DNA from 3 places in the Rhizobium sp. USDA 4016 genome. Region 2 is predicted to be linked to each of the others. Evidence: riboswitches for the same ligand, from Rfam matches in the RefSeq annotation. Region 2 holds a riboswitch; each other region holds the start of a gene.
What was found. Region 2 has a riboswitch for cobalamin ahead of cobU (bifunctional adenosylcobinamide kinase/adenosylcobinamide-phosphate guanylyltransferase). Riboswitches for the same ligand answer to the same signal wherever they lie in the genome.
Positions count from the first base shown of each region.

Region 1: linked by a shared signal. The riboswitch ahead of bluB (5,6-dimethylbenzimidazole synthase) and the one ahead of cobU (bifunctional adenosylcobinamide kinase/adenosylcobinamide-phosphate guanylyltransferase) in region 2 are both predicted to bind cobalamin.
Region 3: linked by a shared signal. The riboswitch ahead of nrdH (glutaredoxin-like protein NrdH) and the one ahead of cobU (bifunctional adenosylcobinamide kinase/adenosylcobinamide-phosphate guanylyltransferase) in region 2 are both predicted to bind cobalamin.

Region 1 covers NZ_JBWCCY010000004.1:1,733,443-1,737,729, forward strand. Annotated here, with positions in the region: gene ACZ9DP_RS23755 (NAD+ synthase) at 1-989, shown strand, start outside; gene ACZ9DP_RS23760 (TolB family protein) at 1,010-1,840, shown strand; cobalamin riboswitch at 1,859-2,042, shown strand; gene bluB (5,6-dimethylbenzimidazole synthase) at 2,120-2,806, shown strand; gene ACZ9DP_RS23770 (DUF2865 domain-containing protein) at 2,811-3,896, opposite strand; gene ACZ9DP_RS23775 (NADP-dependent malic enzyme) at 4,023-4,287, opposite strand, start outside.
Region 2 covers NZ_JBWCCY010000004.1:1,576,635-1,580,921, forward strand. Annotated here, with positions in the region: gene ACZ9DP_RS22905 (chloride channel protein) at 1-1,086, opposite strand, end outside; cobalamin riboswitch at 1,251-1,645, shown strand; gene cobU (bifunctional adenosylcobinamide kinase/adenosylcobinamide-phosphate guanylyltransferase) at 1,949-2,473, shown strand; gene cobW (cobalamin biosynthesis protein CobW) at 2,478-3,527, shown strand; gene cobN (cobaltochelatase subunit CobN) at 3,537-4,287, shown strand, end outside.
Region 3 covers NZ_JBWCCY010000003.1:256,583-260,869, reverse strand. Annotated here, with positions in the region: gene ACZ9DP_RS14335 (hypothetical protein) at 417-803, opposite strand; partial or broken gene ACZ9DP_RS14330 (5-methyltetrahydropteroyltriglutamate--homocysteine S-methyltransferase) at 802-1,446, shown strand; gene ACZ9DP_RS14325 (hypothetical protein) at 1,464-1,613, opposite strand; partial or broken gene ACZ9DP_RS14320 (hotdog domain-containing protein) at 1,569-1,784, shown strand; cobalamin riboswitch at 1,986-2,210, shown strand; gene nrdH (glutaredoxin-like protein NrdH) at 2,474-2,695, shown strand; gene nrdI (class Ib ribonucleoside-diphosphate reductase assembly flavoprotein NrdI) at 2,707-3,120, shown strand; gene nrdE (class 1b ribonucleoside-diphosphate reductase subunit alpha) at 3,090-4,287, shown strand, end outside.

The DNA.
Region 1 (4,287 bases), 160 kb from region 2:
GCGACAAATCGCTGGCCTTCCAGATGAGCCAGTTCGAAACCGCGCTGGCGGTGACGACCTGGAAGCGCGGCGAAAACGGCTGGCGCTGTAGCGAAGGCCCGATGTCACGTATTCCCGAGCCCGACGAGGCCGACTATCGCGCCTGCCTGGTCGGTTTCCGCGATTATGTGAATAAGAACGGCTTCAAGAATGTCGTCCTCGGCCTTTCCGGCGGCATCGACTCGGCGATCTGCGCGGCGATCGCCGTCGATGCGCTCGGCGAGGAGCGCGTCCGAACGGTGATGCTGCCATATCGCTACACGTCAACCGATTCGCTGAAGGATGCGGCCGACTGCGCCAAGGCGCTCGGATGCCGCTACGACATCGTGCCGATCGAGGAGCCGGTGAAGGGCTTCACCTCGGCGCTCTCGCCGCTGTTCGAAGGAACCGATAGCGGCATTACCGAGGAGAACTTGCAGAGCCGGGCGCGCGGCACGATCCTGATGGCGATTTCCAACAAGTTCGGTTCCATGGTGGTCACGACCGGCAACAAGTCGGAAATGTCGGTTGGATATGCGACGCTCTACGGCGACATGAACGGCGGCTTCAATCCGATCAAAGACCTCTACAAAATGCAGGTCTATGCGCTGTCGCGCTGGCGCAATGGTCATGTGCCGCCGGAAGCGCTGGGGCCGTCCGGCGAGGTGATCCCGCAGAACATCATCGACAAGGCGCCGTCCGCCGAGCTTCGCCCGGACCAGACGGACCAGGATTCGCTACCGCCTTATCCGGTGCTCGACGACATCCTCGAATGCCTCGTCGAGAAGGAGATGGCGGTCGAGGAGATCCTCGCGCGTGGGCATGATGTGGCGACCGTCCACCGCGTCGAGCATCTGCTCTATCTCGCCGAATACAAGCGCCGGCAGTCGGCTCCGGGCGTGAAGATCACCAAAAAGAACTTTGGGCGCGATCGCCGCTACCCGATCACCAACCGGTTCCGCGACCGGTAACCCAAAATCTGGGAGGATGCATGCGCAGTTCGGTCGAGATCTATAATATCCGCACCGGGGAAAGCCGGATTGTCGTCCAGACGGAAAAGCTGATCGAGGCGCCGAATTTTTCGCCCGATGGCGCCTATATGCTGTTGAATGGCGACGGGTTGCTTTACCGGCTGCGGCCGGACGGCTCCGGCGGCCTCCAGCAGGTCGATACGGATTTTGCGACGCAGTGCAATAACGATCACGGCATTTCGCCGGACGGGACACAAATCGTCATTTCGGACAAGACGGAATTCGGCAAGTCGGCGATCTATATTCTGCCGGCGGCTGGCGGGACGCCGCGGCTGATTACCGACAATCTGCCCTCTTATTGGCACGGCTGGTCGCCGAACGGGAAGGAGCTCGCCTATTGCGGCATTCGCGACGACGTCTTCGACATTTATACGATTTCCGTCGATGGTGGCCCCGAAAAGCGGCTGACGCATGGCGAGGGGCGAAACGACGGGCCGGATTATTCGGCCGACGGGAAATGGATCTACTTCAACTCCAGCCGCACCGGTCTCATGCAGATCTGGCGCATCCATCCGGATCGAACCGGCCTGGAGCAGGTGACGCACGACAATTACGGCAACTGGTTTGCGCATCCTTCACCGAAGAACGACAAGGTGCTGATCCTTTCTTACGATCCGGACGTCTTCGATCATCCGCGCGACCTTGATGTGCGGCTGCGGCTGATGGACATAGACGGCGACAACCTGACTACGCTGTTCGAGCTCTTCGGTGGGCAGGGCACGATCAATGTACCCTGCTGGTCACCGGATGGTGACGAATTTGCCTATGTGCGTTACTTCCCGGAGGCTTGAACGAGGCGCCGACTCAGGAGATAGAGACTGCCGTCAGGTGCCTGCATCCAGCAGGAGAATCGGGAATCCGGTGAAGGACCGGAACGTGCCCAACGCTGTGAGGCTGACGCTTGCTGCAACAATGGCCACTGGCATCTGCCGGGAAGGCCGCAGAAAGCGGGTGACGCCAAGTCAGAAGACCGGCCTGGCAAGATAGACCGAACCGCGCGGACGGCGGCGAGGTTTTTGACGCTTCCCGCGCTGCGGTGCGGGTGCTCAAGCATTGTTGGGGATTTAACGATGCAACTTGATCCTTTCGCCCGCGCGCTGGTGCCGGCCGGCGAGTTCTCCGAACACGACCGGGCCTCGGTCTATAGAGCCATCGAAACGCGCCGCGACGTGCGCGACCAGTTTCTGCCCGATCCTCTGCCCGACGATCTGGTGTCGCGGCTGCTTGGGGCAGCGCATGCCGCGCCGTCGGTCGGTTTCATGCAGCCCTGGAATTTCATCGTGATCCGCGATCCGAAGGTGCGCCAGGCCGCGTGGCAGGCGTTTTCGCGCGCCAACAAGGAAGCGGCCGAGATGTTTGAAGAGGAGCGGCGGGATATGTACAGAAGCCTGAAGCTCGAAGGCATCCGCAAGGCACCGCTCAGCATCTGCGTCACCTGCGATCCGGACAGGGCAGGGCCGGTGGTCATCGGCCGCACCCACAATCCGCGTACGGATGTCTATTCGACCGTCTGCGCCGTGCAGAACCTGTGGCTTGCGGCCCGGGCCGAAGGCATCGGGGTCGGCTGGGTCAGCATCTTCCACGATGCGGATATTCGGGAACTGCTCGGCATTCCGGAGCGGATCGAGATCGTCGCCTGGCTTTGCCTCGGTTATGTCGATCAGCTTTACACCGCGCCGGAACTGGCCGTGAAAGGCTGGCGACAGCGCCTGCCGCTGGAAGAACTGGTCTTCTCCGACCGATGGGGAAGCCAGTAACGCGTCAGTTCTGCTGCGGCTGCGGTCCGGGCGTTGCGGGGTTCTTGAGATCGATCGCGCCCTGATCGCCGGCGAGAAACTGCGGACCGACCTGGCGGACTTTGCTATTCGCCGGGTCATAAGGGCGGTCCGGCACCTGCGGCTGCGGGGCAGGTGTGGACGCGGCGCCCGATGGCGGCTTCGTCTTGATACTGGTGATCGAGCCTTTCCTCGGCGGTTCGCTGATCGCCTGATTCTTGCGCATGTTCTCGTAATAGGCAGAGAGATTGCAGAAACAGGAGGACTTTTGGCCGGGCGCGCGGTTCTTGTAGGCAAAGGCATTCTGCATGGCGCTGTAGGGCGCACCGGTCGAGGCCGAGATCATGTTTGCGGCTTCGGTATTCGAGATGTCTTGATAGAAAAGCTCCGTCTCGATACCGGGGCACATTTTCGAACACGTCGCTGCGTCGCGGTTGAAATCGATCGATGTTGCATTCGTGGTGATCGGGAAGAAGCCGCCGTCGCAGGTGCGCACGCACATGGTGCTGACATGCGACATGAGCTCGCCGCGCGGCACGCCATATTGCATGTCGCCGTGTTCGCCTTCTCCAAGCGGAATGAAGGTATCGCTCCGCATCGCCTGTTCTTCGGGACTTGGTGCCGGCGCATAGGCCTGCGGATCCGGCGCATAGTCGAGTTCGTCGTTGCAGCCGTTGTCTTCGAGCGCCGCCATCAGCTCGCGGCGCACGCGATAATCGGCGCCGCCCTGATTGCGCAGTTCGTTGCGCCGCTCCTGCAGGTATCGAATGTTGTCGACCATGCGCGCCTCGGACTGCTGCAGCTCGCTGCAATAATCCGCATTCTCGCCGCCGATCACGACCATGCTGTCCATCGAGCAGCCGTAGCCGCGAAGGTCGTTGCGGACTTTACGAAGCTCGAGATTCTGCTCGGCGATCGCGCTCGCATATTGGCGGACTTCGGGGCCGTTGCCGATGACATGGGGCAGATCGGCGATGCGGCCGCGCAGGTCGTCGCAGATCGCATGCGTCTGCGCGGCAGCAGGCGCGGCCAAGGCAAGCAGGATCGCAAGGGTCAGGTTTCGGCGTTTCACGGCATCATCCCGCAGCAAGGTCAGGCCAGAGCACGGCGTGACATTCGCCGCATCCCGGCTTTCTAACCTGCTTCCGTTAACAAGCTGGCGACGCAATTGTAACGCATTTTCGCATTTTGCGACAACTTACGCCGGCTGAGAAGCCTCGACGACGGCAAGCGCGGCCATGTTGACCACGCCGCGCGAGGTGACCGAAGTCGACAGGATATGCGCAGGCTGTGCGGTCCCCAGCAGAATCGGGCCGACATGGAGCGCATCCATCATGGTGCGGACGAGGCCGAGCGAGATGTTGGCGGCATCGAGGTTCGGGAAAAGCAATAGGTTGGCTTCGCCGGCAAGCGAACTATCCGGCATGGCGCGCTTGCGCAGCGCTTCCGACAGTGCAGAACCG
Region 2 (4,287 bases):
AAGCTTGCCGAGCAGAGCGCCCATGAAGAGTGAGGCGAAGAAGAGGCCGCCCCTGAAGCCGGAACCGATGGAGATCGCCGATGCGAAGGATTTCAGCAGGAGAAGACCGACCAGGACCGGGACGGCAACATCACGGCCAAGGTTCAGATGCAGCGCGCCATGGCCCGCCGAAAGCACCTGCGGCGTAATCATCGCCAGAAGGCCGACGACGATGCCGCCGAGCGCCGGGCGAAGCGGCGTCGGAACCGAACTCTTGCGCGCCAGCTCCTCGATGAAGGCTACGCCCTGCATGATCAGGATGCCGACGCCGGCGCTGAAGGCGCCAAGCAACAGGGCAGGGATATAATCAGCCGGAACCACCGTGCCGAACTCCCCGACATCGATCATGAAATCGCTTCCCGCCAGCAGGCGCGCGACGAGCGTCGAGACGAGCGCGGAAACGACGACCGGCGTCAGCGACACGATCGTGTAGGTGCCGATGATGAGCTCGAATGCATAGAAGGCGCCTGTCAGTGGTGCGTTGAAGGCCGCGGCGATCGCACCGGCGGCGCCGCAGCCGACAAGGACGCGCAGGTCTGCACGGCGGAGCTGCAGCTTCAGTCCGAGCTTGGAGGCGATACCCGCCGCGAGCTGGACATAGCCCGCCTCGAGGCCGACGGAGGCGCCGAAGCCGTTCGAAACCAGATTCTGCACGGCGACGATGATGCTATCCGTCAGCGACAGCCGTCCGCCATGCAAAGCGTTCGCTTCGATGGGATCGACCATGGGCTTCTTGCGGGTTCGCGCGAGAATGAAAAACAGAAGGCCGAGCAGCATCCCGCCGCAGACCGGCGCCATCAGAAGCAGGAATTTGTCGTTTGTCTGCGATGAACTCAGCCGTTCGATGTCGCTGATGCCGAAGATCAAGCGATGCAGCTCGCGCGAGAGGAGGCTCATGCCGGTGACAGCCAGGCCCGACGTCACGCCGACGGCGATCCCGGCGAAGACCATGCCCATTTCACTGCGGCGGGCAAGCGCACGAAGCCGCCCGGCGTCGAGCAGGCGGTAGAGCCGGTAGAGGCGCGGGAAATTCAATTTCGTGAGCATATGCAAAGAACTAGGTGGCGGCCAACAGCGTCAAGGGCGAGAGGGGCGCTTGCTCCCGAAATGTGGCGAAAGCCCGGCGCGAAAGGCACCGCGAATTGGAAGCTGTTCGCCGCCGGTTTCATTTGGGTGCCCGCAATTGACTTCGGAAGGCGGCTTGCCTAACGATGAATATACTTACGGATGGTTCCGGGACGGCAGATGCCGTTCCGGATGAAAAGGGAATGTGAAGGGACGGACCCAAGCCGGGCGTCTCCATCACAGCCGACCCCGCGACTGTAGAGCGGTCAGGGTCTTCCGTCCGGCGTTCAGGCCATTTCACGGCTCCTTTCGCATGTTGCGGATCAGGTGAAGTGGCTGGGGCGCCGGAAAAGCCACTGGAAATGCATTGTGATCAGCCGGGGCAGGACGCCTCTATTTCTACGAATCGTCCGCCTTTTCACGAGAATGCAGCCGGGAAGGCGAGGAAGATCCACTGGCGCGATCAGGGGCGACCTTAGATGGTCGCCCCGGTCGGCCGACACCCGCGAGCCAGGAGACCTGCCATGCGTGCCGGGCGAAGAGCCCATTCTGGGGCATTGTTCCCCGCTGCCAGCACGGAGGTTGTCATGGCTGAACGATGGAATTCCATGCCGCATTTTGTGGCGTCTTTGCGGGACACCGCACTTTCGACTTCCCGCATTCCTGTCCTCGGGTTTAACCCGAGGATTGTCACAAGAAACCCGCCACGGCGCGTCCGCGCCGTGAATGAAACAGCCATCTCGAGGGGGTCTTCCGCGCCCAAGGATTCCTGTGACAAGCACAGGAATGAGGGTTGGCTGCGCCATACCTCGGCAGCGCCGTTTCTTACGCCGCAGGCCTCCAGATGACTCATCCCACATGCGGCACCGCCTTCGTCCTCGGCGGCGCGCGTTCCGGCAAATCCCGTTTTGCTGAGCAACTGATTGCCGATAGCGGGCTTGAGCGCCACTACGTCGCGACGGGCCGGGCCTGGGACGAGGAGATGCGTCAGCGGATCGAGAGCCACAAAACCGATCGCGGCCCACTCTGGACGACGCACGAGGAGCCGCTGGAGCTCGTCCCCCGTCTTTCCATTATCGACCGCGAGGGCCGGGCGATCCTCGTCGATTGTCTGACGCTCTGGGTCACCAATCTGATCATGGAGGAGCGCGACATGGCAGCGGAATTCGCAGCACTTGCCGCTTGGTTGCCGAAGGCAAGAGCGCGGCTCGTCATCGTTTCCAATGAAGTCGGCCTCGGCATCGTGCCGGAGAACCGCATGGCCCGGGATTTCCGTGACCATGCCGGACGGCTGCACCAGATGATAGCGGCGGAAGCCGCGGAAGTGTATTTCATCGCGGCCGGTTTGCCGCTGAAAATGAAGGGTTGAACCTATGAGCCAGCAGAAGATCCCCACAACCGTCATCACCGGATTCCTCGGCGCCGGCAAGACGACTATGATCCGCAACCTGCTTTCCAACACTGGCGGCAAGAAGATCGCGCTGATCATCAACGAGTTCGGCGATCTCGGCGTCGATGGCGATGTATTGAAGGGCTGCGGCGCGGAAAACTGCACTGAGGACGATATCATCGAATTGACCAACGGCTGCATCTGCTGCACCGTTGCCGACGATTTCATTCCGACGATGACGAAGCTTCTCGAGCGCGCCCAGCGTCCGGATCACATCGTCATCGAAACCTCCGGCCTTGCCCTGCCGCAGCCGCTCGTTGCCGCCTTCAACTGGCCGGATATCCGCAGCGAAGTGACCGTCGATGGCGTCATCACCGTCGTCGACAGCGCGGCCGTCGCGGCCGGCCGTTTTGCCGACGATCACGATGCGGTGGATGCGCGCCGCGCAGACGACGCCTCGCTCGATCATGAAAGCCCGATCGAAGAACTCTTCGAGGACCAACTGACCTGCGCTGACCTCATCGTGCTCAACAAGACCGATCTCCTTGACGGCGAAGGGCTCAGCCGCGTGCGCCACGAAGTGGCCTCCCGCATCGCCCGCAAGCCGGCGATGATCGAGGCGAGGAACGGCGAGGTTCCGGCAAGCGTGCTGCTCGGCCTCGGCATCGGTACTGAAGAGGACATCGGCAACCGCAAGTCTCATCACGAGCTGGAGCATGAGGACGGCACGCCGCACGATCACGACGAGTTCGACAGCTTCGTGGTCGACCTTGGCCCGATCGACGATCCGGCAGGCTTCACCGAGAAGCTGAAAGGCGTGATTGCCGAGCACGATGTTCTGCGCTTGAAGGGCTTTGCCGATGTCGCGGGTAAGCAGATGCGGTTGCAGGTCCAGGCCGTCGGCAGCCGTATCGACCAGTATTTCGACCGCGCTTGGGCGCCGGGCGAAGCGCGCGGCACACGGCTTGTGGTGATCGGATTGCACGAGATGGATCAGAACACCGTCCGCAAGGCCATCCAGGCACTCGTCTAAGGCTCGGCCATGCATCTGCTTCTTGCCCAGAGAGGAACGATCAGCGACGGCGACGAGGCGATCGACCTCGGCCAATCGCCCGCCGATATCCTGTTTTTGTCTGCGGCGGATACGGAGCTTGCGGCGATCGCCGCGGCTCACGCGCAAGGCGGAAGGCCTTTCACGCTCCGGCTCGCCAGCCTGATGAGCCTCAAGCACCCAATGTCCGTCGATGCCTATGTCGAGCGCACGGCGAGGTGCGCAAAGCTGATCATCGTCCGGGCGCTTGGGGGCGCGAGCTACTTCCACTACGCGCTGGAGGCGCTGCATGCCTGCGCGGCGCGGCATGGTGCGATGATTGCGGTGCTGCCTGGGGATTCGAAGCCGGATGCCGGATTGACGCCATTTTCGAACGTGCCGCTCAACGATCTCAACGCGCTCTGGGCTTATCTGATCGAAGGCGGCGACGGGAATTCGCGAAGCTTTCTCGATTACGCGACGGCGATGCTCTCCGGCGATGAGAAGCCGGGCGCGGCTGCGCCGCTGATGAAGGCGGGTATCTGGTGGCCGGGTCGAGGTGTGATTGGGGTTGAGGAGTGGAAAGTTGTTTCCGCGTGCGGTATCCCAAACTCGAAGGAAGAGGCCGGATTCAAACCCACCGTCGCCATCAGCTTCTACCGCGCGCTCGTGCAAAGCGGCGAAACGGCCCCCGTCGAAGCGCTCATCGAAGCGCTGGCGGCGGAAGGCCTGCGCCCTCTGCCGATCTTCGCCTATAGCCTCA
Region 3 (4,287 bases), on a different contig from region 2:
ACCAGATCTAAGGCCTTCTCTATTATACGCTCGGGAAGAACGACCTTATGTTCGAATGGTACATCTTCATGCGTTAGTGGTGGGGCACCTATTTTCTGGTTTATACGTTGCGCAAAGCTCGTGTATGCAGATCTACACTGCGCGCTTACATCGCCAGACACAAAGAATTTAACGTCAATATCTCGCCCACGTTTCCCTATTGCATAGGATCCAAAGATGAGGCCGAATTGGCATTCTTCACGTGTCTGGGCGAACTGCAGCAATTCCTGGGTGATTGCATCGGTGGGAAACTGTCCCTCCGCGCAGGGACGCAGGTTTGTCGAATTAGCGTACATAATCAAGCTCCATCGGCCGCCTCTGGTGCGTAAGGTCGTTGCCCTTGCCCGAGCAATTGCCGTGCCAAGGAGAAAACCATGTCAGAACAACAGGATCAGCCTACAGCGCAGTGTCTCCATCCGACATATTGTCTTAAAGCCGACAACGTGTGTAATCGCTATCATGCAGCTTTGCACATTCCGGGCGGCGCTTCTGGCGCAGCGCGGCTGCTCATGGTGATCCGGGTAGACGCGCCTGCAAGCAGCCGCCTGATGGGCGCGTCTCCAGCATGACCATGCGATGACGTAGGCGAGGGTCATGCGGCGCTGGGCGAGTCCGATGGCGATGCGCCGGACCACCTTGATAGACCAGCAGATCAAATCCTGATGGTGGGCAATCCGCGGTCGTTTTTGGGGCGCCCCGTCATTGGCGCGGTACCGGATCACGGCCGTCATGGCGAAGGCGAGGATCGCGAGCGAGACGTTCATGTTGACCGGTCCAGTGACCATCTTGAACTGGTCGTTCGTTCGCGACGACATTGCCCGCAGCGAGACGTGCCGGCAGATCGCGCTGGCGATTCGTGACGAGGTCACCGACCTGGAGACGGTGGGCGCCAGGATGATCCAGATCGATGAGGCGGCGATGCGCGAGGGTCTCCCGCTCCGGCACAAGGACTGGAAGGCCTATCTCGATTGCGCCGTCGAATGCTTCCGCCTTTGCTCGGGTGGCGTGGCCAACCGGACCCAGATCCATACGCATATGTGCTATTCGGAATTCAACGACATCATCGGCGCCATTGCGGCGATGGATGCCGACGTCATCTCCATCGAGACCTCGCGCTCAAAGATGGAACTGCTCGACGCGTTCCGGAACTACAAATATCCGAACGAGATCGGCCCCGGGGTTTACGACATCCATTCGCCCCGCGTTCCCGACGTGCAGGAAATGACGGACCTGCTGTCTCTCGCACGTCAGCGCCTGGCCGATGACCAGCTCTGGGTCAACCCCGATTGTGGCCTGAAGACCAGGAACTGGGAGGAGGTCCGTCCGGCGCTGGTGAACATGGTCGCTGCGGCCAAAGTACTGCGGCATGGCCTCGCTCGCGACGACAAGCGGGTTGTGAGGGCGTGAAGCGAGAGTTTCCATCGTCAGGGGAGGCGGGGCACGCCTGGTGTTTCCATATGGTGGCCATCCCCGGAGAGGATCATCGTCGCGATTGGAACCTGCCGGCGCTTCCCCACGGGATCGTGGAGATGCACCATGACGATCTGCAGATGGTCGACATGGTTTTTGCCCATCAGTCCAACAGCGTCGGCAAGATGTTCGGCGGCGAAGCGCTTGCCTTTATGACCAAGGACGCCTTCGTGGCCGCCTCCCGTCGTTCGGGCAGGCTGGCGGTTCTGGCATCCTCGCAGCGGATCGACTTCAAGCGGCCGATTGCCGCCAGCGAAATTGTCGAGGCGCAGGCCAAGATCGTGAGGATGGGGCGTTCATCGATAACTGTCGAAGTCGCACTGTGGTCGGAGGACGTACTGTCGAGCGAGCGTCATTTGCGGCGCGCGGCCACTTCTTCATGGTCGCCGTCGATGACCATCGTCGCCCTGTCGCACTCATTCCCGGAAATTCAGCGGCGACCACTCATAGGGATTGACGATATTCAAACCTCGTCTACTATATCTTGTGTACGAGGTTCTTTTGATTCGCAAGGATCGGAAGCTAAGACGGGAATCCGGTGCGTGACGTCCATGATGGGCCGAGCAATGCCGGAGCTGCCCCCGCAACTGTAAGCGGCGAGCATTCGTTCGACAAAGCCACCGAGAGCGTGAGGCCTCGGGAAGGCGAGAACAATGCCGCGACCCGCAAGCCAGGAGACCTGCCTCGATCAAAAACGTCCACGGGCGGGGTGTCCGGATGGCGAACGATGACCCATCGCGGCATAACGGCCGCCATCATCGTTCATCATCGTTTCCCCGAAACTCCCGCTTATCACTTCGGGTGAAGTCTATGTCCATGCGTTCTGATCCGCACCGTCGCGAATGCCGGGCCTATAGCACTGCCCGGCAAGCGATCGTGCCTGCCTTCCTTTCGAATTCCTGTCGCACAGACTCGGCGGATGTCCGAGAAACTCTTTATGTCCATCAAACAGGCGAGGATATCCATGAGCATCACCGTCTACAGCAAGCCTGCCTGCGTCCAGTGCACGGCGACGACCCGCGCGCTTGATCGGCAGGGCATCGACTATACGATCATCGATGTCTCGACCGACTCTGCCGCTTACGAGCTCGTACAGGGTCTCGGCTATCGCCAGGTTCCCGTCGTCGTCGCCGGCGAGCAGCATTGGGCCGGCTTCCGCCCGGACATGATCAGCGCTCTGGCTTGATGGCTGCTGGGATGGGCGGGCTCGTCTATTTTTCCAGCCGCTCGGAAAACACCCATCGCTTTGTGCAGAAGCTGGGCTTGCGAGCGCAGCGCATTCCGATTGGTGGCGAACCCGGCCTTGAGACGGCGAATCCGTTCGTTCTCGTCGTGCCAACTTATAGCGGCGAGGGCGGCAAGAATGCGGTGCCAAAACAGGTGATCCGTTTCCTCAACGAGGCGGCAAACCGCTCAAATCTCCGCGGCGTCATCGCCTCGGGCAACAGCAACTTCGGAGCGACCTTCGGGTTCGCCGGCGACCTCATCTCGCAAAGGTGCGGAGTGCCGTATCTCTACAGGTTCGAGCTCATCGGCACGCAAGAAGATGTCGTCAACGTCAGATATGGATTGGAACGATTTTGGACACGGCAATTCTCGAACGCGCGGTGAAGGCGCCGGACACGAAGGCGGCTGAACCAGCGCTGGACTATCATGCGCTCAATGCGATGCTGAATCTCTACGACGAGGAGGGAAAGATCCAGCTGGACAAGGATCGGCTGGCGACCAAGCAGTACTTCCTTCAGCACGTCAACCAGAACACCGTCTTCTTCCATAATCTGCGGGAGAAGCTGGATTACCTGGTGACCGAAGGTTACTACGAGCAGGGGGTGTTGGATCAGTACTCGTTCAATTTCGTGCGTGATCTCTTCGATCACGCCTATGCGAAGAAGTTCCGGTTTCCGACGTTTCTCGGCGCTTTCAAATATTATACCAGCTATACGCTGAAGACCTTCGACGGAAAGCGCTATCTGGAGCGCTATGAAGACCGTGTCTGCATGGTGGCGCTGGCCCTGGCGCGCGGCAATGAGCAGCTTGCCCATGACTTGGTGGACGAAATCATCTCCGGCCGCTTCCAGCCGGCAACGCCGACCTTCCTCAACGCCGGCAAGAAACAGCGCGGCGAGCTCGTCTCCTGCTTTCTGCTGCGCGTCGAGGACAACATGGAGTCTATCGGCCGCTCGATCAATTCGGCGCTGCAGCTCTCCAAGCGCGGCGGCGGTGTGGCGCTGTCGCTGACCAACATCCGCGAAGCCGGTGCGCCTATCAAGCAGATCGAGAACCAGTCCTCCGGCATCATCCCCGTGATGAAGCTGCTCGAAGACAGCTTCTCCTATGCCAACCAGCTTGGCGCGCGGCAGGGGGCGGGCGCCGTCTACCTCCATGCCCACCATCCGGACATTATGCGCTTCCTCGATACCAAGCGCGAAAATGCCGACGAGAAGATCCGCATCAAGACCCTGTCGCTCGGCGTCGTCATCCCCGACATCGCCTTCGAACTCGCGAAGAACAACGAGGATATGTATCTGTTCTCGCCCTATGACGTGGAGCGGGTCTATGGCGTGCCCTTCACCGAAATTTCGGTCACGGAAAAATATCGCGAGATGGTCGCCGATGGCCGCATCCGCAAGAAGAAGATCAAGGCACGGGACTTCTTCCAGGTGATCGCCGAGATCCAGTTCGAGAGTGGTTATCCCTACCTCATGTTCGAGGACACGGTGAACCGCGCCAACCCGGTCGCCGGCCGCATCACCATGAGCAACCTCTGCTCGGAAATCC